Regions from separate parts of the Sodalis sp. RH24 genome, predicted to be linked through region 3. Evidence: predicted binding sites of a transcription regulator. Region 3 holds the regulator's gene; each other region holds the start of a gene.
The links. Region 3 encodes CRP, which controls carbon source genes, mostly activating them, when cyclic AMP is high. Its sites were predicted from a motif close to ATGTGANNNNNNTCACAT; they were not measured.
Positions count from the first base shown of each region.

Region 1: gntK (gluconokinase) is a predicted target of CRP. The motif match lies at 3,547-3,564, and genes of this name have one in related genera.
Region 2: ACL2XG_RS08875 (YjcB family protein) is a predicted target of CRP. The motif match lies at 2,874-2,891, and genes of this name have one in related genera.
Region 4: psiE (phosphate-starvation-inducible protein PsiE) is a predicted target of CRP. The motif match lies at 1,979-1,996, and genes of this name have one in related genera.

Region 1 covers NZ_CP178729.1:3,279,985-3,287,721, reverse strand. Annotated here, with positions in the region: gene metA (homoserine O-acetyltransferase MetA) at 1-792, shown strand, start outside; gene edd (phosphogluconate dehydratase) at 789-2,600, opposite strand; gene gntK (gluconokinase) at 2,894-3,445, opposite strand; gene metH (methionine synthase) at 3,739-7,425, shown strand.
Region 2 covers NZ_CP178729.1:1,933,849-1,941,585, forward strand. Annotated here, with positions in the region: gene ACL2XG_RS08865 (DHA2 family efflux MFS transporter permease subunit) at 1-1,246, shown strand, start outside; gene ACL2XG_RS08870 (efflux transporter outer membrane subunit) at 1,230-2,849, shown strand; gene ACL2XG_RS08875 (YjcB family protein) at 2,960-3,247, shown strand; gene ACL2XG_RS08880 (DUF1348 family protein) at 3,380-3,841, shown strand; gene ACL2XG_RS08885 (TetR/AcrR family transcriptional regulator) at 3,842-4,417, shown strand; gene ACL2XG_RS08890 (DJ-1/PfpI family protein) at 4,485-5,186, opposite strand; gene ACL2XG_RS08895 (isochorismatase family protein) at 5,247-5,804, opposite strand; gene ACL2XG_RS08900 (glutathione S-transferase family protein) at 5,972-6,595, shown strand; gene ACL2XG_RS08905 (ABC transporter substrate-binding protein) at 6,622-7,737, opposite strand, start outside.
Region 3 covers NZ_CP178729.1:4,090,851-4,098,587, reverse strand. Annotated here, with positions in the region: gene ACL2XG_RS18470 (phosphoribulokinase) at 20-889, shown strand; gene ACL2XG_RS18465 (OsmC family protein) at 1,308-1,730, opposite strand; gene ACL2XG_RS18460 (hypothetical protein) at 1,690-1,878, shown strand; gene crp (cAMP-activated global transcriptional regulator CRP) at 2,046-2,678, shown strand; gene ACL2XG_RS18450 (YccS/YhfK family putative transporter) at 2,732-4,804, shown strand; gene argD (bifunctional acetylornithine/succinyldiaminopimelate transaminase) at 4,821-6,047, opposite strand; gene ACL2XG_RS18440 (aminodeoxychorismate synthase component II) at 6,206-6,781, opposite strand; gene ACL2XG_RS18435 (ABCB family ABC transporter ATP-binding protein/permease) at 6,982-7,737, shown strand, end outside.
Region 4 covers NZ_CP178729.1:4,555,748-4,563,484, reverse strand. Annotated here, with positions in the region: gene ACL2XG_RS20725 (GlxA family transcriptional regulator) at 1-308, shown strand, start outside; gene ACL2XG_RS20720 (hypothetical protein) at 513-1,361, shown strand; gene psiE (phosphate-starvation-inducible protein PsiE) at 1,522-1,920, opposite strand; gene ACL2XG_RS20710 (OsmC family protein) at 2,169-2,600, opposite strand; gene ACL2XG_RS20705 (methyl-accepting chemotaxis protein) at 3,169-4,995, shown strand; gene ACL2XG_RS20700 (SDR family oxidoreductase) at 5,011-5,748, opposite strand; gene ACL2XG_RS20695 (cupin domain-containing protein) at 5,890-6,798, shown strand; gene ACL2XG_RS20690 (RcnB family protein) at 6,799-7,284, opposite strand; gene ACL2XG_RS20685 (hypothetical protein) at 7,519-7,737, shown strand, end outside.

The sequences.
Region 1 (7,737 bases), 810 kb from region 3:
AAAATCGAGACGGAAAATCAGTTCCTGAGACTGCTGTCCAACTCGCCGTTGCAAATTGATATTCAGCTGTTGCGTATTGACAATCATGAGTCGAAAAACACCCCGGCGGAACACCTCAACACCTTTTACTGTGATTTTGAGGATATCCAGGATGAAAACTACGATGGTCTGGTGGTGACCGGCGCGCCGCTGGGGCTGGTGGACTTTCAGGATGTGATTTTCTGGCCGCAGATAGACCGGGTGTTGCAATGGGCTAAAGGACATGTCACCTCGACCCTGTTCGTCTGTTGGGCGGTACAGGCGGCGCTGAATATTTTATACGACATTCCCAAAATGACCCGGCGGGAGAAGCTGGCCGGCGTATATCAGCATAACACCCTTAAGCCGCATGCCTTGCTGACCCGGGGGTTTGACGAGACGTTTCTGGCGCCGCATTCCCGCTATGCCGACTTCCCCTCCGACGTTATCCGTCAATATACCGACCTGGAGATCCTGGCGGAATCGGAGCAAACCGGCGCCTATCTATTCGCCAGTCCCGATAAACGCCTGGCCTTCGTCACCGGTCATCCGGAATACGACGCCTTAACCCTGGCCGGCGAATATCATCGCGATCTGGCGGCCGGCCTGAATCCCGCCATCCCGGTTAACTATTTCCCGGATAATAATCCAGACCTGCCGCCCAGGGCCAGCTGGCGCAGCCATGGGCATTTATTGTTCGCCAACTGGCTGAACTACTACGTTTACCAGATTACGCCATACGATCTGAAAAAAATGAATCCCACCCTGGATTAAAAGGGAATGCAGCTCGCACCCTGTTCCGCGCCGGAGAGTTGCCCGCGCAGCGCGCCGAACAGTTCGCGGCCGCAGCCGATATGCTCCGCGCTTAAATCAGGCTGCGCCACGATCCGCCGCGCCAGTTCGTCGGTGTCCACCAGCAACGACAGCTCGCCGGTAACGCCGTTCACCCGCACCCGATCGCCCGTCTGGATTTTCGCCAGCAATCCGCCGTTATAGGCCTCCGGCGTGACATGGATGGCCGCCGGCACCTTGCCTGACGCGCCGGATAAGCGTCCGTCGGTGACCAGGGCGACCTTGTAGCCGCGATCCAGCAGCACGCCCAGCGGCGGCATCAGTTTATGCAGCTCCGGCATGCCGTTGGCGCGCGGTCCCTGGTAGCGCACCACGATCACGCAGTCTTTGTTCAATTCGCCGGCATCAAAGGCCGGACCCACGTCATGCTGGCTTTCAAACACCATCGCCGGCCCCTCGATAACCTGGTTGGCCACGGGTACGGCTGAGGTTTTCATCACCGCGCGCCCCAGATTGCCGTCCAGCACCTTGGTGCCGCCGTGATGTTCAAACGGATTATCGATGCTGGCTATCACCTTGGGATCGAGCGAGATTTCGGTGCTTTCGCGCCAGGCCAGCACTCCTTGATCCAGCCAGGGTTCCATGGTGTAACGGCTTAAACCGAAACCGGCGACGGTATTGACCTCTTCATTCAGCAGGCCGCCTTTTAGCAATTCGCGTATCACAAGCTGGACGCCGCCGGCATCGTGGAATTGATTAATATCCGCCGGTCCGTTGGGGTAAATCCGCGACAGCAACGGCACGACGTCCGACAATTCGGAGAAGTCGTCCCAGTTAATGATAATGCCGGCGGCGCGGGCCATGGCGACCAAATGCATGGTGTGGTTGGTGGAACCGCCGGTGGTCAGCAGGGCGATAATGCCGTTGACGATCACCTTCTCGTCCACCAGCCGGCCAATCGGCAGATAGTTGCCGCTGTTTTCCGTCAGGCGCGTAACCTGTACGGCGGCGGCATCGGTCAGGGCCCCGCGCAGCGGGGTATTGGGCTGGATAAACGATGAGCCGGGTAAATGCAGGCCCATCATTTCCATGACCATCTGGTTGGAGTTGGCGGTGCCGTAAAAGGTGCAGGTGCCGGCGCTGTGATATGACGCCGCTTCGGCATCCAGCATGGCCGCGCGGTCTATCTTGCCCTCGGCGTAGAGCTGGCGTACGCGTACTTTTTCTTTATTCGGCAAACCGCTGGCCATCGGTCCGGCGGGGACGAATACCGCCGGCAGATGTCCAAAGGACAGCGCCGCCATCACCAGCCCGGGGACGATCTTGTCGCAAATCCCGAGGTATAAGGCGCCGTCGAACATATTATGGGATAAACCAATGGCGGCGGACATGGCGATGATCTCCCGGCTCATCAGCGACAGCTCCATGCCGTCCTGTCCCTGGGTCACGCCGTCGCACATCGCCGGTACCCCGGCGGCTACCTGGCCTACCGCGCCGACGCTGTGCAGGGCGTCCTTCAGGCGTTGCGGGTAATGCTCGTAAGGCTGGTGGGCGGACAGCATATCGTTGTATGAATTGATAATGGCGATATCATTGCGGGTCATGCTTTTCAGCGCCAGCTTATCATCGGGCTGGCAGGCGGCGAAGCCGTGGGCCAGGTTGCCGCAGGCCAGCTGCGACCGGTGAACCGTTTTGACGCGTGCGGCGTCGATGCGCGCCAGATAAGCGGTGCGGGTGGGTAAAGAACGGTCGATAACGCGTTGCGTCACCCGGGCTACGGTAGGATTCATATCTGCCTCACACTTAAGATTGAATGGTCAAGCCTGGCTCTTGCCGTCGGCGGAGCCTGGCTCAACAACGGAATTGGTGTCCCAGCCGCCGGACAAACCGTCGAATCGCTTTTTTTATAATGACAACCTATTGGTAGCGAAGCGGCCTGCCGGCTATTACAGCGATATTGTGAAATTGAATCGTTTCAGCTAAAAAAGCTTAAACAGCCGGATGCGCCCTCTGGAGATTACCGGCCGGGTATGACAATGATTATCCCTGGCATAACAAGCATAGTTGCTGTGCCGATCGCTGCTTAAGCGCGCGGGAGGTCAGCCGCCGTTGCCCCGATCTGTTCCTTGATGCAGCGCAGGGCATCGTTGATGACCCCGTCCACCGGCTGGTTGATATCCACCACCAGGACGTCCTTTTCATCGGCGCCCGGTTCTTCCAGGGTATCGAATTGAGTGACCAGCATTTGGGTCTTGAAGAAATGACCTTTGCGCGCTTTCATCCGGGCTTCTATCACATCGAATTCGCCCTTGAGATACAGGAAGGACAGGTTGGCGTTGCCTTCCCGCAGCCGATCGCGATAATGTTTTTTCAGCGCCGAACAGACGATAATGGAAATGGCGTTGGTACGTTGCATCGCAAACGCGGCATCATTGATTGCCGCCAGCCAGGGCGCGCGATCGTCGTCGTTAAGCGCCTGTCCCGCCGCCATTTTGTTGATGTTGGCGCGCGGATGCAAAAAATCGCCGTCAAGGAACGCGGCCGATAGCTCACGGGCCAGGGCGTTGGCCACCACGGACTTGCCGCTGCCTGAAACGCCCATTAAAACGAAGATATGGTTAGCTGTTGTTGTCATCGTAAGGCTCCGTGGCCAGAAAAGAGTGTAGTGATGTTACCGGTAACATTATCCCGATTTTTGCTGCGGTTTCCAGATGCTTTGTCGTTTTTTCGCGCTAATTGTGATCTGCTTCAAATTAAAAATGTAATCTGAAACATTCTTTTTACATCGCACAGCATCGTTTCGGGCCGGACCGGTGGGATTTGAAAAAGTCTCATGCGCCTTCGGCGTCGATTGCCTGTAATTTATGCTAGGATGTTCTGCCTGTTTTGGCTTCATAAAAGATGATTTTTTCAGCGGTGGATGGGGTAATGGTGAACAATCGAGTGGACGGACTGCGCAGGCAATTAGCACAGCGCATCATGGTGCTGGACGGTGGCATGGGCACCATGATCCAGAGTTACCGGCTTGAGGAAGAGGACTACCGGGGGGCGCGTTTCGCCGACTGGCCGAGCGATCTGAAAGGCAATAACGATCTGCTGGTGCTGAGCAAGCCCGAGGTGATTGCCGCTATCCATCACGACTATCTGGCCGCGGGCGCCGATATCCTTGAGACCAACACCTTTAACTCTACCGCCATCGCCATGGCCGACTACCATATGGAGTCGCTGGTCAGCGAGCTGAATACCGAGGCCGCCCGGCTGGCCCGGCGCAGCGCGGACGAATGGACGGCGCGCACGCCGGAGAAACCCCGCTATGTGGCCGGCGTCCTCGGCCCCACCAACCGCACCGCCTCCATTTCGCCGGACGTTAACGATCCGGCGTTCCGCAACGTCAGTTTTGATCAGTTAGTGAGCGCTTACCGTGAGGCGGTTCACGCTCTGGTGACGGGCGGCGTGGACTTGATTATGGTGGAAACCATTTTCGATACCCTTAACGCCAAGGCCGCGATATTCGCCATCGAAACCGAATTCGAGGCCATGGGCGTACAGTTGCCGGTGATGATTTCCGGCACTATTACCGATGCCTCGGGCCGCACCCTTTCCGGCCAGACCACCGAGGCCTTCTATAATTCCCTGCGCCACGTCAAGCCCCTGTCCTTTGGCCTGAACTGCGCCTTAGGCCCCGATGAGCTGCGCCAGTATGTGGCCGAGCTGTCGCGCATTGCCGATTGTTATGTCAGCGCCCATCCCAACGCCGGATTGCCGAACGCCTTTGGCGAATACGATCTCGGCCCGGATGAAATGGCCGGGCAGATCAAGGAATGGGCCGTTTCCGGTTTCCTGAATATCGTCGGCGGCTGCTGCGGCACCACGCCCGCGCATATCGCCGCCATGGCGCGCGCCGTCGAGGGCATAGCGCCGCGCGTCCTGCCGGAGCGGCCCATTGCCTGCCGTCTGGCTGGCCTGGAACCGCTGAATATCGCCAAGGATACGCTGTTCGTCAACGTGGGCGAGCGCACCAACGTTACCGGTTCGGCGCGCTTCAAGCGCCTGATCAAAGAAGAAAAATATAATGAGGCGCTGGCGGTGGCGTTGCAGCAGGTGGAAAGCGGCGCGCAGATTATTGATATCAACATGGATGAAGGCATGCTGGATTCCGCCGCCGCCATGGTGCGTTTTCTGCATTTGATCGCCGGCGAACCGGATATATCCCGGGTGCCGATTATGATCGATTCGTCGAAATGGGACGTCATCGAGCAGGGGCTGAAGTGCATCCAGGGCAAGGGCATCGTTAATTCCATCTCAATGAAGGAAGGCGAGGACGCTTTTATCCACCATGCCCGTTTGGTGCGCCGTTACGGCGCCGCGGTCGTAGTGATGGCGTTTGATGAAGAGGGCCAGGCGGATACCCGGCAGCGCAAGATAGACATTTGCCGCCGCGCTTACCGCATCCTGACCGAAACCGTGGGTTTCCCGCCGGAAGATATTATCTTCGACCCCAATATTTTTGCCATCGCCACAGGGATTGAAGAACACAATAACTATGCCCAGGACTTTATCGGCGCCTGTGCCGATATCAAGGCCGAGCTGCCCCATGCGCTGATTTCCGGCGGGGTATCCAACGTGTCGTTTTCGTTTCGCGGCAACGAGCCGGTACGCGAGGCCATACACGCGGTGTTCCTTTATTACGCCATCAAGAACGGCCTGGATATGGGGATCGTCAACGCCGGCCAGCTGGCCATCTATGACGACCTGTCCGATGAGCTGCGCGAGGCGGTAGAGGACGTGGTGCTCAACCGGCGCGCCGACGGCACCGAAAGACTCCTGGATCTGGCGGAGAAATACCGCGTTGGCAAAAACGACGACGATACGAAACAACAGCAGGCGGAATGGCGCGGCTGGCCGGTCAATAAACGGCTGGAGTACGCGCTGGTAAAAGGCATTACCGAATACATCGAAGCGGATACCGAAGAATCGCGGCAACAGGCGGCGCGGCCCATTGAGGTGATTGAAGGGCCGCTGATGGTCGGCATGAACGTGGTGGGCGACCTGTTCGGCGCCGGGAAGATGTTCCTGCCGCAGGTGGTCAAGTCGGCGCGGGTCATGAAGCAGGCGGTTGCCTATCTGGAACCCTTTATCAAGGCGGGAAAAGAAAAGCAAAAGGCGGCCGGCAAGATTCTGCTGGCGACGGTGAAAGGCGATGTGCATGATATCGGCAAAAATATCGTCGGCGTGGTGCTGCAATGCAATAACTACGAAATCATCGACCTGGGCGTGATGGTCTCGATGGATAAGATCCTGAAAGCGGCGCGGGAATTCAACGTGGATATTATCGGCCTGTCGGGCTTGATCACGCCCTCGCTCGATGAGATGGTCAACGTCGCCAAAGAGATGGAACGCCAGGGATTTACCCTGCCGTTGCTGATTGGCGGCGCCACCACCTCGAAGGCGCACACCGCGGTTAAAATCGAGAAAAACTACAGCGGGCCGACGGTGTATGTGCAGAATGCCTCGCGCAGCGTGGGGGTGGTGTCGGCCCTGCTGTCGGACGAGCAGCGGGATGAATTTATAGTGCGTACCCGTAAGGAGTATGACACGGTGCGCATCCAGCATGGCCGCAAAAAGCCCCGTACGCCGCCGGTCTCGCTGCAGGCCGCGCGCGATAACGACCTGGCCATCGATTGGGATAGCTATATTCCCCCGGTGGCCCATCGCCTGGGCATTCAGTCCGTCAGCGCCTCTATCGAGACATTGCGCAACTATATTGACTGGACGCCGTTTTTTATGACCTGGTCGCTGGCGGGTAAATACCCCCGCATCCTGGAGGATGAAGTGGTCGGCGCTGAGGCGAAACGCGTGTTTGACGACGCCAATGCCCTGCTGGACCAGCTTTCCGCGCAAAAATCCCTTAACCCGCGCGGGGTGGTGGGTATTTTTCCCGCCAACCGGGTGGGCGACGACATCGAAATCTATCGCGATGAAAGCCGGCGCGAAATTTTGGTGGTCAGCCATCATCTGCGTCAGCAGACGGAGAAAAGCGAATTCGCCAATTATTGCCTGGCGGATTTTGTGGCGCCGAAAGACAGTGGCAAGGCGGACTACCTGGGCGCGTTCGCCGTCACCGGCGGTCTGGAGGAAGATGCGCTGGCGGCGGCCTTTGACGCCCAACAGGACGATTATAATAAAATCATGGTCAAAGCCCTTTGCGACCGTCTGGCCGAAGCCTTTGCCGAATATCTCCATGAGCGGGTGCGTAAAGTCTACTGGGGCTACGCGCCCAACGAGAACCTGAGCAATGACGAATTGATTCGGGAAAACTACCAGGGCATCCGCCCGGCGCCCGGCTATCCGGCCTGTCCCGACCACACCGAGAAAGCGGCTATCTGGCAATTGCTGAATGTGGACGACACCGCCGGGATGCGCCTGACGGAGTCCTATGCCATGTGGCCCGGCGCGTCGGTCTCCGGCTGGTATTTCAGCCATCCCGACAGTAAATATTATGCCGTGGCGCAGATCCAGCGGGATCAGGTGGAAGATTATGCCCGGCGTAAAAATATGCCTATCGCTGAAGTTGAACGCTGGCTGGCGCCGAACCTGGGCTACGATGCGGACTGATCGGTCACAGATGTCACAGCGGTAAAATAGCGGGGCGGCCCGGCGTTGACGCGCCGCGCTGCTTCATTGTGCTTTCCCCATTCCCCCCGCGCGGTTTCATAAGAAAAAAATATCGATATGCTTAATATTGAATCTATTAGCAATATTCAATTTTTGTTTTAAATGATTTAACGCTAATTAATTATAGCTAATAATATAATTATTTTACCTATTGGGATGGACGGGTTAAATTTAATCGTACTCAAGGACAAGCTGAGAAAGAAAAGTTTTATATTATTTTAATTATATTAATTTTTTTTAAAATACTTAGAG
Region 2 (7,737 bases), 2.2 Mb from region 3:
GTTTCGCGTATTGCAGGGATTTTTCGGCGGCGGGCTGCAGCCGATCCAGCAATCGGTACTGCTGGATTATTTCAAGCCGGAAGATCGCGGCAAGGCGTTCGGCCTGTCGTCTATCGCCATCATCGTGGCGCCGGTGGTCGGTCCGACGCTCGGCGGCTGGATCACCGATAACTACAGCTGGCGTTGGGTGTTCCTGATCAATATCCCGGTGGGCGTGCTGACCCTGCTGGCCATTTACCAGTTGCTGGAGGATCCCCCCTGGGAGCGTAAGGTGAAAGGTAAAAAACTCAGCATCGACTTTACCGGCATCGGCCTGATTGCATTGGGCCTGGGCTGCCTGCAGGTAATGCTGGACCGCGGCGAGGACGACGACTGGTTCACCTCCGGTTTTATCCGGCTGTTCGCGCTGCTTACCGTCATCGGCATCGTCGGCGCCGTCTATTGGCTGTTGTATGCCAAAAAGCCGGTGGTGGATTTGCGCTGCCTGAAGGATCGTAATTTCGCCGTGGCCTGCCTGCTGATGGCCGGCATGGCCATGATCCTCTACGGCAGCTCGGTGGTGATGCCGCAACTGGCGCAACAGGAACTGGGTTATACCGCCACCCTGTCCGGGCTGGTGCTGTCGCCGGGGGCTATTCTGATTGTCCTGTCGATCCCGCTGGTATTAAAGCTGATGCCGATCGTGCAAACCCGCTGGCTGGTGGCCTTTGGCTTCCTGCTGCTGGCGCTGTCGTTTATCTATTCGCGCCATCTGGTGCCCAACGTAGACTTCAATACCCTGGTGATGATGCGCAGCGCGCAGTCCATCGGGCTGGGTTTCCTGTTTGTGCCGTTGACCACCGTCGCCTTCGTCACGCTGGCGCCGCGGCTGAATGCAGACGCCTCGGCGCTGTTTACCATGTTCCGCAACGTGGCGGGGTCGGTGGGCATTTCGCTGTCCACCGCGGCCATCACCGAGCGATCCCAGGCCCATAGCGCCGCCATGGTGCATAATATGTCGCCGCTTAACGAACAGTTTCAACAGACGCTGAACCGCACCGCGGCGGCAATCCGCGATTTTTCCCACCAGATAGGCGATCCGATGCAGCTGGCGACCGGCCAGATGTATCAGCAGATGATATCCCAATCACGGATCCTGGCGTATATCGACGTCTTTTCCCTGTGCGCGGTGGTGGCGTTTATCCTTATACCTTTTTGTCTGTTGCTTTCGCCCGTCAAGAGCGAAGGCAATGCGGGAGCACATTGATATGCCGGTTTGTTTCCTGGCCGCCCGGCGGCGGCATCGCTCATTGATAGGGCGTTTCAGCCTCGGCGTGGCGCCGTTCGTCCTGGCCGCCTGCGCGGTAGGACCGGACTATCAGCCGCCCCATCCCGTCACCCCCGCCGCCTTTGCGCCGGCCGGCGATAAATCCGGCGCCGCGGTCACGCTGGCGTCGCAGCCGGACCCGTCCTGGTGGCGCAGTTTCAACGATCCGCAGCTCGACAGCCTGATCGCGCGCGCCATCGCCGGCAACCTTTCGCTGCAACAGGCGGTGCTGCGCATCGCCGGCGCGCGTGAACAAAGCGTGCAGGCGGGGGCGGCCGGTTTGCCCGCGGTAAACGCCAGCGCCAAGGCTACCCGGCAGCAGTTGGGCCTGAAGGGTGAACTTGAATCCTCCGGCGTCAACCTCAGCGATGAAAATACCAGCCCGGAGATTGCCTCAGGGCTGGATAGCCTGTTCAGGCCGGTCAATCTTTACCAGGGCAGTTTCGACGCCAGCTGGGAAATTGATCTGTGGGGCCGGGTACGTCGCTCGGTGGAGGCGGCGAACGCCCAAACCCAGGCCGCGGTCGAGGGACGCAACGACGCGCTGGTCTCGCTGGAGGCGGAGGTGGCGCGGACTTACCTGCAGTTGCGCGGCGCGCAGAGCGTGGCCGCTACCCTGGAAACACAAATTGCGGTGGCCCAGCAATCGGCGGAACTGACGCGCAGCCAGCAGCAGCACGGCCTGGCCCCGCAGTATGACGTGGAAAACGCCAACGCCCAGCTTGGTTCGCTGCGGGCGCAACTGCCCCAGTATGAAGCGCAGCAGCGCCAGGCCATGAACGGCCTGGCGGTGCTGCTGGGCCAGCCTCCCGGCACCCTGGATCACGAGCTGGCGCCCGTCAAACCCCTGCCGGCGGTTCCCGCGGCGGTGCCGGTGGGCGTGCCATCGACGCTGGCGCGCCGGCGGCCGGATATCCGCCAGGCGGAAGCCAACCTGCATGCGGCCACCGCCAATATCGGGGTTTCGGTGGCGCAGTTGTTTCCCGATCTGTCATTGACCGGGCAGTTCGGGATGCGCAATACCGATGCGGACTACCTCACCCACTGGAGCAGCCATTTTTACAGCTTTGGTCCCCAGGTTTCCCTGCCGATATTCCAGGGCGGCCGGCTGGTGGCCAGCGTGAAACTGTCGCGCGTACAGCAGGCCAATGAAGCGCTTGCCTATCGCCAGGCAGTGTTGACCGCCCTGCAGGATGTGGAAAATGCCCTGGTCAGCTACCGCACCGATCGGCAGCGGGTCGAGGGGCTGGAGCAAACGGCCGCCTCGTTGCAGAATGCCTTCGATCTCGCCAGCGCCAGCTATCGCCAGGGCATCAGCACTTTTATCAACGTGCTGGACGCCCAGCGGCAGCTGGCGCAGGCCCGGCAGCAGGCGGCCAGCGCGCGGGTGCAGACCGGCACAGATCTGGTGGCGTTATATAAAGCGCTCGGCGGCGGCTGGGAGCCGTATCAGAATATGACGCTGCCCGACTACCCGGTTTTTGGTCCGGCGGAGTCGGGAAACACGCCGGTGCAATTGACTAATAAATCGCCACAATCTTAGGCGCAAGCACAAATCGGCCTAAAAATGTGTCTTGGATCACATATTTTTGTAGCGCAATGCAACCAAACAGGAGAAAATTACACCATCTTACAAATGGGGGGTGGGTTGTCATGGGTACTCTTGCCGCAGGCTTCGTGATGATGCGCTGGGAATTGCTCAGCGCGGTGATGATGTTTTTCGCCAGCACGTTAAATGTCTTTTGCCGTAAAAGCAGCCACAATGCGCTGGCGTTTATTTTCAGCGGCGTCGGCATCAGCATGGCCTGCTGGTTTGTCACCGGACTGCTGGGTATCACGCTGTCGGTTGAAATGGTCTCCTGGCGCGAAGCCTGGGATAACCTGAAAGATATCGCCACGTATGTGGTTTCCCATACGCCGCCGGAATGGCAGGTAAACTGACCGTCTCCGCCGGCCGTCCCCGGGCGGGGTAGTAGCGCTGACCGCTCCCTGCCCGCGCCACAAAAATAGCTTGCCCGGCGCTGTACCGATTGGTACAGTCAGGATTCCCGTTCTCCTGACAAGGCATCCATCATGGCAAACCTGGTCCCTCCCTTTACCCCTGACACCGCCGCCGCTAAAGTCCGTATGGCGGAGGACGGCTGGAACAGCCGCGACCCGCAGCGCGTATCGCAGGTGTATACCCTTGATACGCAATGGCGCAATCGCGCGGAAATCGTCACCGGCCGCGACGAGGTGGTGGCGTTCCTGACGCGTAAATGGGCTAAAGAACTGGATTATCGGCTGATTAAGGAACTGTGGGCGTTTACCGGCGCGCGCATTGCGGTGCGTTTTGCCTATGAATGGCATGACGACAGCGGCAACTGGTTTCGCTCCTATGGCAACGAAAACTGGGAGTTCGATGCCGCGGGGTTAATGGCCCGCCGTTTTGCCTGTATCAACGATCTGCCCATCGCCGACGGCGACCGCAAGTTTCACTGGCCGCTGGGACGGCGCCCGGATGATCACCCCGGTCTGTCCGACTTTGGCCTCTAGATGACCGACCACAACGCGGATAGCGCGGCGCTGGTAGCGCAAATAGCCGACGTATTCCGTGAATGCGGCTTCGAGGGCGCGTCCCTGAGCCGTATCACCGAACGCACCGGCCTGGGCAAAGGCAGCCTGTACCACTTTTTTCCCGGCGGCAAAGACGCCATGGCGGCGGCGGTACTCACCCAGGTCGAGGCGTGGTTTCACCGCCACATTTTCCAGCCGCTGGCGCGGGATAACGCGCCGGACGCGCTTGACGGCATGTGGCGGGCGGTGGATGCGTATTTCCTGTCCGGACAGCGCATCTGCCTGATGGGGGCCTTTGCCCTGGACGGCACGCGCGATCGATTTGGCCATGCTATCGGCGTGTATTTCCACCACTGGATCAGCGCGCTGCAACAGGCGTTGCAACGGGCCGGCGTCGCAGTTCCGGCGGCGGGCGAACTGGCCGAGGACACCGTCGCCGGTATCCAGGGCGCGTTAACGCTGGCGCGAGCCATGAATGACACCGATCTGTTTATCCGCGGCACGCGGCGGCTGCGGGCACGGCTTATGCTCGCCATACCCTTTCACCATCCTTGATGCCGTCTTGCGTGCCGGCACGGCGGATCGGACCTGTCCGCCGCGCGGCATGGCCGCCTGCGGGCGGTTATTTTCCGTCCCGGGCGGCGAACATGGCGCGGGCCGCTGCTGCAACCACGGGTTGACGCGTCGCCACAGTGGCGGCGATACGCGCCGCCACCGGTTCCCGCACCGATCCGGGGGCGGTTTCCGGCCGGCCGGCGTTAAACGGCGGCGCCGGCGCGTATTCCAGTCCCAGCTGGATAGCCTCGGCGGTCGCCTGGTCGAAGACCTGGTTAATCACCGCCAGCGCAAAATCCATGCCCGCGGTTACGCCGCCGCCGGTGATGATATTACCGTCCTGCACCACGCGGCCCGCGTCGGGTATGGCGCCGAACAGCGTTAACAGATCACGCCAGGCCCAGTGGCAGGCGGCGCGTTTACCCACTAGCAGCCCCGCAGCGCCCAGGATCAGCGACCCGGTACACACCGAGGTGATATAGCGGGCGCCGCCGGCCAGCCGGCGGATATCGGCCATAAACACCGGGTCCGCTATCATCTCGGTACTGCCGGCGCCGCCCGGCACGCAGAGGATATCGCACCGCGCGATAGCCGCCAGATCGGCCAGGCCGGAAAATACCAGGCCGTCGGCGCTTACCGGCCGGCCGGCCGTCGAGGCGGCAATCACCCGGGTATCCGGCAGACGGGAAAAGAACTGGTGCGGGCCGGTGAAATCCAGCTGGGTAACGCCGGGGTAAAGCGGCATGACGATAATCAAGGACTGCTGCATCATTCTTTCCTCATGACGGTAACCTGTTATCAATAGGCCTGGCGCGGGACGATTACCGCCTTAAAACTCAATTTCGCCGGCCTGGCGTACGCTTACGCTATGCGGCCCGGCGTTAAATCCATCCAGCAGGGCATTATGATGGGCGATGATCTGTGCAAAGCCGAGGGCGCCGCTGTCCGCGGTGGTATGGCCGTCGCCGGCCAGGACCACGTCATACCCCAGGGAAACCGCGCGGCGTACGGTGGTATCGACGCAAAACTGCGTCATGCATCCCCCCGCCACCAGGCGCGTGACGCCCAGGCGCTGCAAACAATCGGCCAGATCGGTGGCATAAAAGGAATCGCAGCTGCGCTTATGCACCACGATATCCCCGGGCGCAGGCCCCAGGTCCGCACGGATGCGCCACCCTTCCCCGCCCCGCGCCAGCCGGTGATCGCCGTCGCCGTCGTGCTGCACCAGGATAACCGGCGCCCCGGCGGCGCGCGCCCGCAGCTGCAATGCCGCCAGCCGCTGCGCCACCTCGCCTAACCGCCGATCGAGCAGCGGCTGGCGAGCCGCATCGGCCAGCCCGTGGAGAATATGGTTTTGCATATCAATAATCAGTAATGCCGTGGTCATATTACCCTCTTATGCTGCAAGTTCAGGCGCCGCGCACGGCGGGGAAATGCGCCAACCCGCCGGACGACGGGATAGGCATGGCGCGCGCGGGCTATTTAATCTGGCGAAAAACAATGCCATTATGCCATATCGATCTCACCGGCACCGTGGCGACTAGAAGGACATCTATGCTGAAAATTCTGGGCAAGTCAACTTCCATCAACGTGCGCAAGGTCTTATGGACCTGCGTGGAACTGGGTATCGATTTTGAACGGGAAGACTGGGGGAGCGGATTTAAAGATCCCCATGACCCGGCTTTTCTGGCGTTAAATCCCAATGCCATGGTGCCGGTCATCCTGGACGGGGATTTTGTGTTGTGGGAGTCCAATACCATTATCCGCTATCTGGCCCGGGCCTACCGGGGCGAGGCGTTATATCCGGCGCCGCCGAAAAGCCGGGCGCGGGTGGATCAGTGGATCGACTGGCAGGCCGCCGAACTCAACCCGTCCTGGAGCTACGCCTTCACCGCCCTGGTAAAACGCTTCGCCACGCATAACGACGCGCAGCGCATTGCCGGGTCGATCGCCGCCTGGTCGGGGACGATGACCATCCTCGACCGGCAGTTGGCCGCCACCGGCGCTTACGTGGCGGGAGACGCCTTTACGCTGGCGGATATTCCCATCGGCCTGTCGGTGAACCGCTGGTTCTCCACCCCCATCACCCATCCGGAACTGCCCGCCGTCAACGCTTATTATGAACGGCTCAGCCAGCGTCCGGGCTATCTGGCCCATGGCCGCAACGGGATGCCGTAAGCGGCGCGCGCTGAAATATAAAGTGCTTACGGCAGTTTCAGCGCCGTTTGATCCACATAGGGTTTCATCAGCCCGTCCGCCTCCTGCTGGGCATCGCGCGCCGCGTCGTCCACCTTGCGCGATTTGTCGGTCACCAGCGATGCCAGCTGGTTTTCGATGGCCTGGCGCACCGCCACGGTCTCATAGGTGGCATACCAGGGATGTGCGTATTGCAACTGCTGCAACGCCACCGCCGCGCGCGGGTCCTGGGCCAGGTACGCTTTCATTTCCGGCGTGTCGTAGGCCGCCATGCGCGGGGCGAAATAACCGGTAAAACGGCTCCAGGCGCCGTTGACCTCCGGGCTGACCAGGTAGGTCATAAACCGGTAGGCCGCCTCTTTCTGCGCTTCACTGATACCTTTGAAACTGACCAGGCTGGCACCGCCGATAATTACCGCCTGCCGCTCCTTGGCCGGCAGCATCGCGACCTCCAGGGTGAAATCGCGGCTGTTTTCCCGCATATACCCCAGCGCCCCGGTGCTGAGCAGCGCCATGCCCAGCTTGCCGGAGAAAAACGCGGCGCCTATCTGTTTGGAATTCAATACTCCCGCCGGCATCACCTCATCGCGATACACCAGGTTCTGCCAGAACTGCAACGCCCCGCGCGTGCTGGCGCTGTTGTAATACACTTCGCCCGGATAGGCGGCATTATTAAAATTACCGCCGTTGGCGTGGGTCAGCGCCGAGAGCATCCAGCCGCCGTAATCATCGTTGGTGGAAGGGATCATGATGCCCCACTGCCCGGTATTTTTATCGGTCAGCTTTTTGGCATCCGCCACCAGTTCCGCCCAGTCGCGCGGCGGATGGCTGATGCCAGCCTTGGCAAACATGTCCTTGTTGTAATACAGAATCGGCGTGGAGTTGTGGAAGGGAATGGCGTAAGTCTGGCCCATCACCTGGGCGTTTTGTTGTACCGCCGGGAAGAAGTTTTTTTGCAGGAAGTCGGTGGCCGACTGCTTTTGCGGCGCAAATTTAAACAATTCGTCCATCGGCAGGATTTCATTTTTCAGCGCCAGATCGACGGTAAAATTGGCCGACATAATCACCAGCGCCGGCGGCGAACCAGCCTTGGCCGCCGATTCGGCCTTCATTTTGGTGGTGTC
Region 3 (7,737 bases):
AACCAAGCGTAGGGTTACCATGTCGACAAAACACCCCATTATTGCCGTTACCGGTTCCAGCGGTGCGGGCACCACCACCACCAGCCTGGCGTTTCGTAAAATATTCCAGCAGTTGAATATCCACGCCGCCGAACTGGAGGGTGACAGCTTTCATCACTTTACCCGGCCGGAAATGGATATGGCGATCCGCAAGGCGCGGGATTTAGGGCGCCATATCAGCTACTTTGGTCCGGACGCCAATAACTTTGGCCTGCTGGAGCATACGTTTCATCAGTATGGCGATACCGGCCGCGGTCAGTCGCGTAAATATCTGCATACGTATGACGAGGCGGTGCCGTATAACCAGATCCCCGGTACCTTTACGCCCTGGCAGGCGTTGCCGGAACCGACGGACGTGTTATTTTACGAGGGGCTGCACGGCGGCGTGGTAACCGATAGCCATGACGTGGCGAAGCACGTGGATTTGCTGGTGGGCGTGGTGCCCATCGTCAACCTGGAGTGGATCCAGAAACTGGTGCGCGATACCGGCGAGCGGGGGCATTCGCGCGAGGCGGTGATGGATTCGGTGGTGAGGTCGATGGAGGATTATATTAACTACATCACGCCGCAGTTTTCCCGCACCCATATCAATTTCCAGCGGGTGCCGACCGTCGACACGTCGAACCCTTTCGCCGCCAAGGCGATTCCCTCACTTGACGAAAGTTTTGTCGTTATTCATTTCCGTAGCCTGGCGCATATCGACCTGCCTTATCTGCTGGCGATGCTGCAAGGCTCCTTTATTTCCAATATTAATACGCTGGTGGTGCCCGGGGGCAAGATGGGGCTGGCGATGGAGCTGATTATGGGGCCGCTGGTACAGCAGTTGCTGGAAGGAAAGGAAATTAAGTAAACTCGAGGCCTCGGGCGGGAACACCACGCCCGATTCGACCCCATCGGCATGCTTTCCCTTGAACACGCCAGGATTCGCTGCGGTGTTGGCGGGCCTAGCATACCGTGGGGCGCTCGGTCGGGCGGGAACACCACGCCCGATTCGACCCCATCGGCATGCTCTCCCTTGAACACGCCAGGATTCGCTGCGGTGTTGGCGGGCCTAGCATACCGTGGGGCGCTCGGTCGGGCGGGAACACCACGCCCGATTCGACCCCATCGGCATGCTCTCCCTTGAACACGCCGGGTTTGAGTGCGGTGTTGGCGGGCATACCGTGCCATGGGGCGCTCGGTCGGGCAGAGAAACCATGCCCGATTCGACCCCATTGGCGCGCTCTCCCTTGAACACGCCGGGTTTGAGTGCGGTGTTGGCGGGCCGGTTAGGCGGCGGGGGCGTGGTGTTCGTCGCGCACTTCAAAGCTGTGGGTCATATTGACCGACGCGCCGAGCATCAGTGAGACCGAGCAGTATTTTTCCGCCGATAGCGTCACCGCCCGCTCCACCGCCTTGTCGGTCAGCCCGGCGCCGGTGACGATAAAATGCAGGTTGATATGGGTAAACAGGCGCGGCGCCTCGTCGCGGCGCTCGGAGGTGAGTTTGACCTCGCAGTCCCGGACGTCCTGCCGCGCTTTGTGTAAAATCGATACCACATCAATGGCGCTGCAGCCGCCGACCGACATCAATACCATTTCCATTGGGCTGGGCGCTTTTTCGCCCGCGTTCCCATCCATCAAAACCTGGTGGCCCGAGGCGGATTCGCCCATGAAAGACAACCCTTCTACCCATTTGACCCGTGCCTGCATTATGATACTCCTGATGAAAAGCTTTCCAGCAGACTACATTTTTGTTGGAAAACTGGCAATGTTACTGAACATACTTCATGCTGAAGCAAGACAACAGAAGACACTGCTTCAAACCTATGCTAAAAACAAGGCTGGATCGGCCTCATGATAATGAAAGGGCAAGAGATCGATCGGAACATCACATTACCAGACCCTAATAAGTTCCCTTACGTCGCTCCGTTTAAACGCGGAGTCAGAGTGAATAATACAAGCGCCGTAACAGGGAATACGATGTCCCGAACCTGGGATAGCGATGACAAAAGAGGATAACAGCGAATGGTTCTCGGCAAACCGCAAACAGACCCGACTCTCGAATGGTTCCTGTCTCATTGCCATATTCATAAGTATCCATCGAAGAGTACACTTATACATCAGGGTGAAAAGGCTGAAACGCTTTACTACATCGTTAAGGGCGCCGTGGCGGTGCTGATTAAGGATGAAGAAGGCAAAGAGATGATTCTCTCCTATCTTAACCAGGGAGATTTCATCGGTGAGCTCGGCCTATTCGAGGAAGGTCAGGAACGCAGTGCCTGGGTACGGGCGAAAACCGCCTGTGAAGTCGCCGAGATTTCGTATAAAAAATTCCGGCAGCTGATTCAGGTGAATCCGGATATCCTGATGCGCCTGTCGGCGCAAATGGCCAGTCGTTTACAGGTAACGTCGGAAAAAGTCGGCAACCTGGCATTCCTGGACGTTACCGGACGCATAGCGCAAACCCTGTTGAACCTGGCGAAACAACCCGACGCCATGACCCACCCCGACGGCATGCAGATAAAAATCACCCGTCAGGAAATCGGCCAGATTGTCGGCTGTTCCCGCGAGACGGTAGGACGTATTCTTAAAATGCTCGAAGATCAAAATCTTATATCCGCGCACGGTAAAACCATTGTTGTTTACGGCACGCGCTGATAGCCCCGTTATACAGGCGTGGTGCTTCGTACCACGCTTTTTTTGCTGACAGTATGTGGCGCCGGTTAATCTACCACCCTGAAGTAAACTATGCCCTGCGGCAAACCATCGTGCTATGCCTGCCGGTGGCCGCCGGCCTGTTATTCGGCAGCTTGCAAAACGGCCTGCTGTTTTCGTTGGTCCCTGCCTGCTGCAATATCGCCGGCCTCGATACCCTGCATAAACGGTTTTTCAAGCGACTGGCCGTCGGCGGCGTGCTGTTCGCGCTGAGCAGCGTGCTGATCCAGGTGCTGTTGGCCGTGCCGGTGCCGTTGCCCTTGGTGATGCTCGGCCTGGCGCTGCTGTTCGGCGTTACCGGTGAAATCAGCCCGCTGCACGGCCGTTTATTGCCCGCCGCGCTTATCGCCGCCATCTTTACCCTGGGGCTGGCCGGCAATGTGCCGCCCGCCGTGCCGCCGCTGCTGTATATTGCCGGCACCGCCTGGTACGGGCTGTTCAACGCCCTGTGGTTCCGGTTGTGGAAGGAGCAGCCGATGCGGGAATCGCTTAGCCTGCTGTATCGGGAGCTGGCGGATTATATCGAGGCGAAATATACCCTGCTGACACAGCATACCGATCCGGAAACCGCCCTGCCGCCGCTGTTTGCCCGCCAGCAGGCGGTGATTGATCTGATTGCCCAGGTATACCAGCAGCTTTATATGCTGTCGGCCAATGATCAGCTGCAGTACAAACGCCTGCTGCGTTCTTTCCAGGTGGCGCTGGATTTGCAGGAGCATATCGCCGTCAGCCTGCACCAGCCGGACGAAGTACAAAAACTGGTGGCGCAAAGCCACGCCGAGGCGGTTATCCGCTATAACGCCCGGCTGATTGCCGCGCGGTTGCGGGTACTGGCGGATGATATTCTCTATCACCGGCAGCCGGGGCGTTTTAACATGGCCACCGCGCTGTCGGCCCTGGAAAAAATTGCCGACCGGCATCCGGATAATCCGGTCGGACAGTTTTGTTATTACCATTTCAGCCGTATCGCCCGGCTGCTGCGTACCCAGCGCCCGCTTTACCGCCGCGACCTGATGGCCGACAACCAGCAGCGGCTGTCGTTTTGGCATGCGCTGGTCAGCTACTGTTCCTTTAAATCCATGGCGCTGCGCAGCGCGGCAAGGCTTGGGATTATGCTGGCCATCGGCAGCAGCCTGGGGCTGGTATTGGATCTCCCCAAACCCTACTGGATTTTAATGACGGTGATGTTTGTCAGCCAGAACGGCTATAACGCCACCCGGGTGCGGATCCAGCATCGGGCCCTGGGCACGTTGGCGGGGTTGGTGATTGCCGCCGGCACGCTGCAATTCAGGCTGAGCGACGGCACGGTATTGCTGTGCATGTTGTTCCTGACGCTGGCGTCTTACCTGGTGTTGCGCAAAAATTACGGCCTGGCGATGATCGGCATGACGGTGACCGCGGTGTATACGTTGCAGCTACTGTCGCTGAACGGCGCGCATTTCCTGGTGCCCAGGCTGGTGGATACGCTGATCGGCTGTATGCTGGCGTTCGGCGGCATGCTGTGGTTATGGCCGCAGTGGCAAAGCGGTATGCTGCGCAAAAACGCCCATCTGGCGCTGGAGCGGGACCAGGACGCGCTGCGACTGCTGCTGCAACCCGCCCCCGAGCCGGCGGCGCTGGCCTACGCGCGCATGAAGGTCAACCAGGCGCACAACGCGCTGTTTACGTCGCTTAGCCAGGCGATGCGGGAGCCGGCGTTTAATTCGCGCTATCTGACCGATATGCGTTTATGGGTGACCCATAGCCAGTTCATCGTCGAGCACATCAATGCCATGACCATCCTGGCGCGGGATCACTACATGCTGACGCCGACGCTGGCGCAAAAGTACCTGGCCTCTTGCGAGGTGGCGCTGCAGCGCTGCCAGCAACGGCTGGAATATGACGGCCCAAGCTCAGACAGCCCGGTGATGGATGCCGCCGGCGAAACGCCGGAGCTGCCCGGCACCCTGATGGAACGCCATCTGCGGCGTATTCTGTTCCATCTGGGCGTGATGCATACGATTTCATCGGTAGCCTGGCGCCAGCGGCCGCAGCACGGCAACTGGCTGGCGCGCCGGTTAAGCCATTAGTCTCCCGCCGCGCGCCTTAGGGTTTGGCGGCGATAACCTGCGCCACCGCCTGTTCAAACCGGGCCATGCCCTGTTCGATATCGGCGAACTCCACCACCAGCGACGGCGCGAAACGGATGACGTCCGGACCGGCGTTGAGGATCATCAGGCCCTGCGCGGCGCTGGCGTGCAGGAACTCGCGCGCCCGGCCATGGAACTGCGGCCGCAGTTCGGCGCCCAGCAGCAGGCCCATGCCGCGCACATCCGAAAATACCTGATATTTGTCGTCAATCGCCTGGAGCGCGCTGACGAAACGATCGTGCCTTTCGTTAATGCCCGCCAGGACTTCCGGCTGGTTAATCACATCCAGCGCCGCCTCGGATACCGCGCAGGCCAGGGGATTGCCGCCATAGGTGGTGCCGTGGGTGCCCACTTTCATCACCGAGGCGATCTCTTCCGTAGTCAGCATGGCGCTGATGGGGAAACCGCCGCCCAGCGCCTTGGCGGTGGTCAGAATATCCGGCGTTACGCCATAGTGCATATAGGTAAACAGCTTGCCGGTGCGCCCCATGCCGCACTGCACTTCGTCCATCACCAGCAGCGCCTGATTTTGGTCGCACAGATCGCGCAGGCCCTGCAGGAATTCCGGCGTGGCGGGCATAATGCCCCCTTCACCCTGAATCGGCTCCACCACCACGGCGCAGGTATGATCATCCATCACCGCCTTGACGGCCGCCAGATCGTTAAAAGGCACATGGACGATATCCGCCGGTTTTGGCCCGAAGCCGTCGGAATATTTTGGTTGCCCGCCCACGGTAACGGTAAACAGCGTGCGGCCGTGGAACGCGTTATGAAAAGCGATGATTTTGGTTTTATAGGGGCTGTGGCGGGTAATGGCGTAGTGACGCGCCAGCTTAAACGCCGCTTCATTGGCCTCGCCGCCCGAATTGGCAAAAAACACCCGGTCGGCAAAGGTGGCGTTAATCAGCTTGCGCGCCAGGCGCAGCGCCGGTTCGTTGGTAAAGACGTTGCTGGTGTGCCATAGGGTTTCGCCCTGGGCTTTCAGCGCCGCGACCAGCGCCGGGTGGCAATGTCCCAGCGCAGTGACGGCAATGCCGCCGGAGAAATCAATATATTCCTTTCCGTCCTGGTCCCATACCCGGCTGCCCTTGCCCCGGACCGGAATAAACTGCGCCGGTGCATAAACCGGCAGAATAACCTGGTCGAAAGTTTCCCGCGTTACTGCGCTATTATCTGTATTCATATGTAATTACCCGGTCCGCAACAAATCAAGAAGTGATATTATAGTCATAAAATATGAATAAAAAATCACTCCAGTGCAATCGTTTTATCACTATCAGAGCGAAAAAAAGCCGCTGCCCGTGGCCTTGTCCGTTAATGCTATATCAACATGCCGATCGGCTAACACGCAAGAAAGTTCGCCAGGAGTTGATGTCCCTGCTCGCTGAGCACGCTTTCAGGATGAAACTGTACACCTTCAAGCGGCAGGGTTCGATGACGGATGCCCATAATTTCATCCCGCGCGCCGTCGCGCAGACTCCAGGCGGTCGCCTCCAGGCAATCGGGCAAGCCGGCGCGGTCGATCACCAGGGAATGGTAGCGGGTGACCGTCAGCGGCAGGGCCAGCCCGGCGAAGACGCCGCGGCCGTCATGGATAATGGCGGAGGTTTTGCCGTGCATCACCTGGTTTGCGCGCACGATGCGGGCGCCGAAAGCCTGCGCAATGGCCTGATGACCCAGGCAGACGCCGAGTATAGGTATCCTGCCGGCAAAATGACGAATAGCCGCCAGTGAAATGCCGGCCTCGTCGGGGGTGCCGGGACCCGGGGAAATCACCAGTTGCCGCGGGGCCATGCGCTCGATATCGGCCAGTTGCAACCGGTCGTGGCGCCATACCTCTACCTGCGCGCCCAGCTCGCAAAAATATTGGTACAGGTTGTAGGTAAAGGAGTCATAGTTATCGATAAGCAGCAACATCGCCGGTATATCCTACTGGTAAATAGATTTTTATTGAATAACAACAGGATGCATTTTAGATAGCGGCCCGTGCCCCGCCAGCTACACAGGATAGCGTCCTTTGCCTGGACAGGAGATCAGGACCTGTGTGATATTCACCCGACGCCCGCCCGCAGGCTACCGGCCATATTGTCATATCGTCAGGGATAAAAAAACAACGCATGTACCGTTATAAGCCGCTGAAAATACTGCTGCCTTACCTGTGGCCCAAGAATAACCCTAAGCTGCGCTACTATCTGGTGGCGGCGCTGCTGTTTATGATCGTGGCCAAGGTCGGCACGTCGCTGGTGCCGCTGGCCTATAAAGCCATCGTCGACCGGCTGGGCGGCGACCAGGCGCGGCTGCTGGCCGTGCCCATCGGGCTTATCCTCGCCTACGGTCTGGCGCGGGTCTGCGCATCGTTATTTGATGAACTGCGCAACGTGATGTTTATCTATGTCAGCCAAAACGCCACCCGGCTGCTGGGCCTGCGCGTTTTCCGCCAGCTGCATGCCCTAAGCCTGCGTTTTCATCTGGAACGGCGCACCGGCGGGTTGTCCCTGTCCATCGAGCGGGGAACCCAGGCGGTCTCGACGGTGCTGTCGCGCGTACTGTTCTCCATCGTGCCCATCTTATTTGAAATCAGCCTGGTGGCGGCCATTATGTGGCGGCTGCTGAACATCTGGTTCGCGGTGGCGATTATGGCCACCGTCGGCGCGTATATCCTGTTTACCATTACGGCGGTGGGATGGCGTACCCGCTTTCGCCGCGAATTAAACCAGGCCAATGCCGACGCCAGTAATAAATCCCTCGACAGCCTGCTTAATTACGAGACCGTGAAATATTTCGGCAATGAGGCGTTCGAGTGCCAGCGCTTTGACAGCTCGCGTCGGCTGTATGAGCGCGCCGCCATTAAAAACCAATTCAGCTTTACGGTG
Region 4 (7,737 bases), 460 kb from region 3:
TGCAGCGCTGGGCCGTCGCCCATCTCGATGAGGTGAAAAGTGTGAAAACCCTGGCCAATCATATGCAGCTCAGTACCCGGCATTTTACGCGTCTCTTCCAGGAGGCGCTGGGAGTGGCGCCGGCGCGCTGGCTGGAGCAGGAGCGGGTGGCCAAAGCGCGCGACCTGCTTGAATCCAGCCGTTTGGCGCCGAAGGAAATCGCCGCCGCCTGCGGTTTTTCCAGCGTGGATATTCTGCGGCGCGCCTTTTTACGGCGGCTGAAAACCACGCCCACGCAATATCGCCGCTATTATATCGGCCTTGATTGAGCGCAAGGGCAAACCCGCCTGCGCGCGGCCACACCAACGTCGCTACCGCCTAATCAACACGCCTGGCAAGTCCTCCGGGGCAATCTCCTACAAAATTTCAAAGAATAGCGTTCAATCTCTGTACTGATTAAGCGCTTTATCAAAGACACCGGTGATTTATTATACCCACACTCTTTTTATCAGGTGAAACTCAACGGCGGGCGCATGAACAATATCAATTCAACATCCTCTTCCTCCGATACCGCCATAAATGATGTCGCCGCCGCTCGGCAAGCCGGGCCGTTCAATCCGGCATTCGGCTTAAGCGTAACCAATGTCCCGCGGCCCTTTACCGCAATGCGCAGCCCCATACTCCGCCACCAGGAAGGCCCCCCGGCAAAAATCCATAAACCAAACTTTGCCGATGGCGATAATACCCCCGGCAAGGGAAACCCAAGTTTCGCCTGTCGTTCATATGAATGTTTAAAACAAGAACTGCATAAAAAATATTATGATATAAGCGTTTTGCTGCCGCATGAAAAACACCTTTATCTGCCGATTTTGCTCGACGGCGATAGCGGGACGATAGAACTGCTCAAAAATACCAACCTTATCGATGATAGTGATAACCCTGCTTTAAACTTTCACGCGGCATCCGGCAGGCTGTCCATCACCACTGTCACAGATAAAGATGATAATGAATTTAACGATATCCCGTTAAAACTGATGGACCAAATAAATATGCATTATCCTATATTAGGTAATAATTTCTATGCATCTTATTATTGTGAGCCAAATAAAAAGCAAAAAATGTATAAACTGATATTCCCTAAGAAAAATTTTACGGGGGAAAATTTTTATCTGACGTTGGAATGCGCAAATACGGTATTTAATGCCGCATCGATCAATAAAAAATTTTATATTTCATTGGTTATAATGCATTTAAGTAACTATCTAAAGCACGCCGGCTTGCCTGAGCTTAATCATGATGTTATTGACAAATTATTGCAGGGATATCCGTCATTGGCCAATAGCGGCAAGGGGATTTTGCAATGCTTAGCGGCCTATTACTGAAGGCTCCTTGCCCTACCCTCGCCCACCAATGCGCCATGGCGCGTTTTTATCATGTAAAAGCAGGCCGGATGATGTCCGGCGCCGGCACGTTTTCATCCAGGCGACGATCGCCAGGCTTGGGGGAAGCGCTAATCATGGGCAGTCCGCATCACTGACGGGGCTATTCGCGCTTAAGCCGGTTACTGTTGACCAGCCACAGCGTTACCACCAGGATTAATATGGCGGCCGAATAATACAGCGTGTCCTGCGGATCTTTATGATCGACGATAATCAGGCGGATAATCGCCGTGATGCCGATATAGACAAAGTAGCGCAGCGGAAAGTGATACCCGGACTGGAAATACTTCACAATCAGGGCGATAAACTCAAAATACAGAAAATAAATGACGATGCCTTCAATCATCTGGTAGTAAGACGCCAGTTCGCCGTTTACCAGCAACACCCTGGCCAGAAGAACGGTTTCCTTACCCATAAAAACGATCAGGATCGCCGCCAGGAACAGCAGGCCGATATTCAGGATCATTTGCAGCACGGTCGCTATACGCATACCGGTAATCATACCCATACCTCGTCGTGATAGTTTCCTTACGGAAAGACCGGTAAGCATAGCATGATTTTTGTGATGAATATCACATTAAACCAGCGCATCCGGGTACTTGCCTTCAGGCGGGTAAAGGAAGAGCAAGGGCTTTGGCGGCGCGGCGAAACGCGGTATGCGGCGTAGGGCGGGGAAACCCGCAGCGTGGTAAAGGGGTGGCGCAAGCCCCGCCCTGATAGACGGGGTGCGGATCAGGTCGTGCTGCCAATTCAGTTTTTTAACTGGTAGGTCAGTGTAATCTCAGCCTTAAGCACCTTGGACACCGGGCAGTTTTCTTTTGCCTGCTGGATAATGGCGTCAAATTCCTGTTTATCGATCCCGGGCACTACCACGCTGCTGTCCAGGGCGATTTTAGTGATGCCGTAGCCGCCGCCCACCTTATCAAGGGAAACATCGGCTTTAGTATCAATACTCTGCGGGGTATATCCCTTCTCACCCAGCATCAAGGATAGCGCCATGGAAAAACAGGCCGAGTGGGCGGCGCCGATAAGCTCTTCGGGATTGGTGCCGGGTTTGCCTTCAAAGCGGGTATTGAAGCCATAGGGCTGCTGGCTTAAGGCGCCGCTTTCCGTGGAGATGGTGCCCTTACCCTGCTTGATATCGCCTTCCCAATGTGCCTGTCCGTGTTTATGAATAGTCATCTGCATCCTCCTGTTTGTTACCCATAGGCTTTTAGTATAGCTACTCTTGCCGGAGGTGGGGAAATCCCAGGCCAATGCGGCCGGGTAAGCGACGTGACAGTCATCCGGTTTATTTTTTCGCTCTTTTGTGAAAGCGGCTATTCTATTTCCGCCATGCGGCAGGCGAAAATATATGTTCTGCTTCTTTATTAACAAAATAGCGGTAATTATTTCCCAACGTTCATTTGCAATCGGTAAGCCGAGGCATTACCCGTCACGATTGAGTCATCATCATCTCTTGGACAGTTGCACTATTTTTTTCAGGCATCCGCATATCAGCGCGGGCAAAAGACAAAAATTGGGCTTAACGCCATCACGCAAAGCACAGGGTGGCATGAGCGAATCCCCATAATTCCCACAACAACCGCCCTACCGCCGCCGCACCACTCTGCATCGATATTTTTACTGTCCATTCTCTCATTCCGCGGAAAATAACCTAAAGAAGCGGAAAAATTTGCCGATAGCTAGGCAGGACATTTATCTCAGGTATTACACAGTTTGATTTGTGACATTTATATGGGAAACAGAAATGACAAGTTTAATAAGTAAAATAAATAGCATTAAAGTGTCACATAAACTTTTTCTAGGCTTCGGCATTGTCTTATTACTGGTCGTTATTGCATCAGGCCTTAGTGTTCAACGCTTCAAGGAAATTCGCGATATTTATGAAAAGACCAATCTGGTTTATAATATAAATATTGATGTTTTCCAGGTTAAAGTCAACCGCGTTAAATACCTTTACTCGTCCGACGACGCGGTGCGTAAAGTCATGGCCGGCTTTATCGATGACGCCGCCGCGCTCACCCACCAAGCCCAGGCACTGTCATGGGATAAAGAATCGATGGCAAGCCTGGATAGCATTGCCCGCTATCTGGGAGATTTTAATAAATCTCTGGAAAACATGGGTGTTTTTTCCAAAAAAATGGTCGCTATCCGCGCCCAACTGGACGAACTCCATAACCAGGACGCCATAGGCCCCTTTAAAACCGCCTTGCTAAACCAGACGTTTGGCACCGATAGGGATAATCAACTCAATGATTTTGTATTGGCCTATATTTTAATTAAAGACAATTCCTTTAATTTGCAATTAAAAGGCACCGATGAGGCATTAGCCTTGCTGCAAAAGAATTATGCGGATGCAGAGAAAAAATATAACGATTTGGCGGTCAGCCTCGCACCAGAAAACAAGCCAGCCCTTGATGCTTTTTGGAGCTACTTTGGCAAATATAAGGATATAAGCCAGAACTACTATGCCGATTATAAGGATTTAAATGCGGCGGAAAACGGCGTAAAACTTGCCGGCGATAAGAGCAGCGCCGCGGTCAAAGTCATTATTAATATCGTGAAAGAAAAAAATGACGCGCTGGCGTATGGTTCTTCAAGCATTACCATTATCATCGGCCTGATTGCGGTGGTCTTCGGTATTCTCGTCTCCTGGTATATCACCCGGCAGATTACCCGGCCGGTGCTGAAAAATCTCGCGGTTGCCGAGCGCATTGCCGACGGCGATCTCACCGCGTCGATAACGCCTGAAAGTCATGATGAACTGGGCCAGCTTACCGCCGCCATGGCGCGCATGAACGCCAAACTGCGCACCATCATTTCCGATGTGCGCGACAGCGTCGGCACCGTGGCCTCGTCGGCGGCCAAAATCGCCACGGGCAATACCGACCTGTCTTCCCGCACCGAGCAACAGGCCGCCGCCGTGGTCGAGACCGCCGCCAGCATGGAAGAGCTTACCTCAACGGTGAAAAACAACGCCGACAACGCCAGACATGCCAGCCAGATCGCCGGCGAAGCCACCCACAATGCCCATCAAGGCGGCGAAGTGATGAAAAATGTCGTCAGGACCATGGACGACATCTCCCTGAGTTCGAAAAAAATCACCGATATTACCGCCGTCATCAACAGCATCGCTTTCCAGACCAATATCCTGGCGCTTAACGCGGCGGTGGAAGCGGCGCGCGCCGGCGAGCAGGGCCGTGGGTTCGCGGTGGTGGCCAGCGAAGTACGCAATTTGTCGCAACGCAGTTCGCAGGCGGCGAAAGAGATCGCCACCTTAATAGGCGAGTCCGTCTCGCGCATTGACGTGGGCACCAAACTGGTGGCCCAGGCCGGCGATACCATGGAGCAAATCGTCGCCTCGGTTTCGCGCGTCAACGACATCATGGGCGAGATTTCCTCGGCCTCGGAAGAGCAAAGCCACGGCATCGAACAAATCGCCCGGGCGATCAGCGAGCTGGATACCACGACCCAGCAGAACGCCGCGCTGGTCACCGAGTCCTCCCTTGCCGCCAACACGCTCGAAGATCAGTCGGCGGTGCTGGAGGAACTGGTTGCCAGCTTCCGTTTATAGCGGCCGCCTTGCGGGTTAACCCTGCGCGGTGGGACGCACGATAATCTCGCCCACATCCACATCGGCGGGCTGTTCAATGGCAAAGGCGATGGCGCGCGCTATCGCCTCAGGCGCAATGCCGAACGTGTTCATGGACTCTTCGATCCGGGCCTTGACGGCCGGATCGGTGATGGTCTGCGCAAAGTCGGTACGCGTCATACCAGGAGAGATGACCGTGACCCGCAGCGTTTCCCCCGCCTCTTGCCGCAGCCCTTCGGAGATGGCGCGCACCGCCATTTTCGTGCCGGCATAGACCGCCATGGTCGGTACGATACGATGCGCGGCGGTGGACGCGGTGTGGACAAAATGGCCGAAACCCTGGGCGCGGAACACCGGCAGCGCGGCGGCAATACCATACAACACGCCCTTGATATTAATATCGATCATCGCCTCCCAGTCGTCTACCTTCAGTTCGTCGAGAGGTGAAATCGGGCCCACGCCGGCGTTGCCGATCAAAACATCCAGCTTGCCATACCGTTCGCACGCCAGGTCGACAATACGCGCCACATCGTCGCGCCGGGTGACATCGGTTTGCAAACAGGCCGCGTCGCCCCCCTCGGTTCGTATACGGGTTGCCAGCGCCGCCAGCCGCTCCGGCCTGCGCGCGCCCAGCACCACTTTAGCGCCGCGCGACGCCAGCAGCAGCGCGGTCGCCGCGCCGATACCGCTGCCCGCGCCGGTAATAATCACCACTTTACCGTTGATTTGCGACATGAATACGCCTCCACCTAATTCGCCATCAAAATCGGCGCGGCCTTGCCGGGCCACGCCGGGGACAGATGGCATCATGGCGCCCGCCGGCCGATTAATCTATAATCAATTCCCCGCTATTTATCATCGATCGTACGGAATGTTATGGACCCGTTGTCGGATGTGTTTTCCCTGTTGAAAGCTAAAAGCTTGTTGTCGGCGCGCATTGAGGTGCACGGTCCCTGGGCGATGCGTTTCTCCGGCCTGAGCCATATCAAATTCGCCGGCGTGTTGGAAGGATCATTCTGGCTGTGGAGTGAAGACGGCATGCCGCCCGTGCATATCATGACCGGTGATTTTTATTTGCTGACGCGCGGCCAGGACTATTGCACCGGCAGCGATCCCACGCTGGCGCCGGTTGATGGCCGGGAGGCCCTGGCGAAAAACCTTGGCGCAGACGGTATTGCGCGTTATGGCGACAGCGGCGAGAAGGTGAGCGCGGCGGGCGGACGTTTTATTTTTGCGCACGACTCCGGCACCCTGTTATTGAAGCTACTGCCGCCGGTGGTTCATGTGCCGGCGGCGTCAGCCAGCGCCGCGCCGCTGCGCGCGGTGCTGGAACTGCTGCGCATCGAGACCGAAGCCTCACGCCCGGGGGCCGCGGTGGTGGCTACCAATCTCGCCAATATGGTGCTCATCCAGATCCTGCGGGCGCACCTGGGGTCGGGTATGCAAGCGCCCGGCTGGCTGGGCGCCCTGGCCGATCCGCAGATCGGCGCGGCGCTGGGCCTGATGCACGCCGATATCGCCCGCCGCTGGACCGTGGGGGAACTGGCGGCCAGGGTCGCCATGTCGCGCACCACGTTCTCGCAGCATTTCAGGCGGCTGGTCGGGGTGCCGCCGCTGCAATATCTTATCGAGTGGCGCATGGCGGTGGCGGGCGACGCCCTGCGGGCCGGCAAAAGTCTGGCGGCGGTGGCGGACAGCGTCGGTTACGGTTCCGATACGGCATTTAGTGCGGCGTTTACGCGCACCACCGGCCAAAGGCCGGGGCGTTACCGGGCACAAAGGTAGTCAGTTATTACTGAAAAAGATATCGCCCGATTCGGCTTTGAGAATTTTGCCGGTGTCATTGGTGATCAGAAGGTAATTGCCGCTGGCATAGGTCCAATGGCTATTCTCTACCGGGGCGGGCAAATGGCGCTTTTGCCATTCGACAATTTCATACTGCTTGGTGAGGTATTTAGCCGGTACCGTATCGCCGATTTGATGCTCTTTATCATCGATAATGATTTTATTGAGCTCGTAGGACGGGGGCGCGGCGGGCTGGGGCTGCGTAAGCTCCGGTTGGGGTTGCGTAAGCTGCGGCTGCGCCGAATCCGGTTGCGCGGGTGCCGGCGCCTGTTCAGGCTGCGCCGGCTCCTGCTGCGGTTGTACCTGTTCCTGCTGCGGCGCAACGGCATCCTGCTCGCCTTCCGCCCGTACGGGGGAAACCAGGCTGAGGCTGCCGGCCAGTAATCCCGCCGTAAAGAGTAAAACTTGAGTCCTGCTGCGCATCATGTCTCCCGCTGTAAATGCTGTTTTATCAAAATACTTACACTACAGACAATACGGAAGGTAGTGTTGTTCCGTACATGGGTGGCACGCAGCAAAATTTAATCGCCCCATGGCAATACCCAAATCCGGGGTAAAGCGGCGGGGAGTAGAGTAAAATGGAATGCGCCACGGTAGATTATTATTCACAATAGTCTTGGTAACCAGATCGCCCCGGGCCCAAAGAGGGATAGGCCGCGCATGACCATGAGCCACGCCCATATTATAACCAAACTTATGCGCCTGGAGGTCAGTATTGCAACCCATTTGCTCAGCAGCAAACATGTCAAAAGAATGGGGAACGGTGTTTATCCAGGCGTTAATATAGAATTGCAGGATGTTATGAATAAAATCAAAGGACTTTTGAAATTAGTCGCCATTTTTATCATCATTAAGGTCATCTTTTTTTTTAGCGCTGAA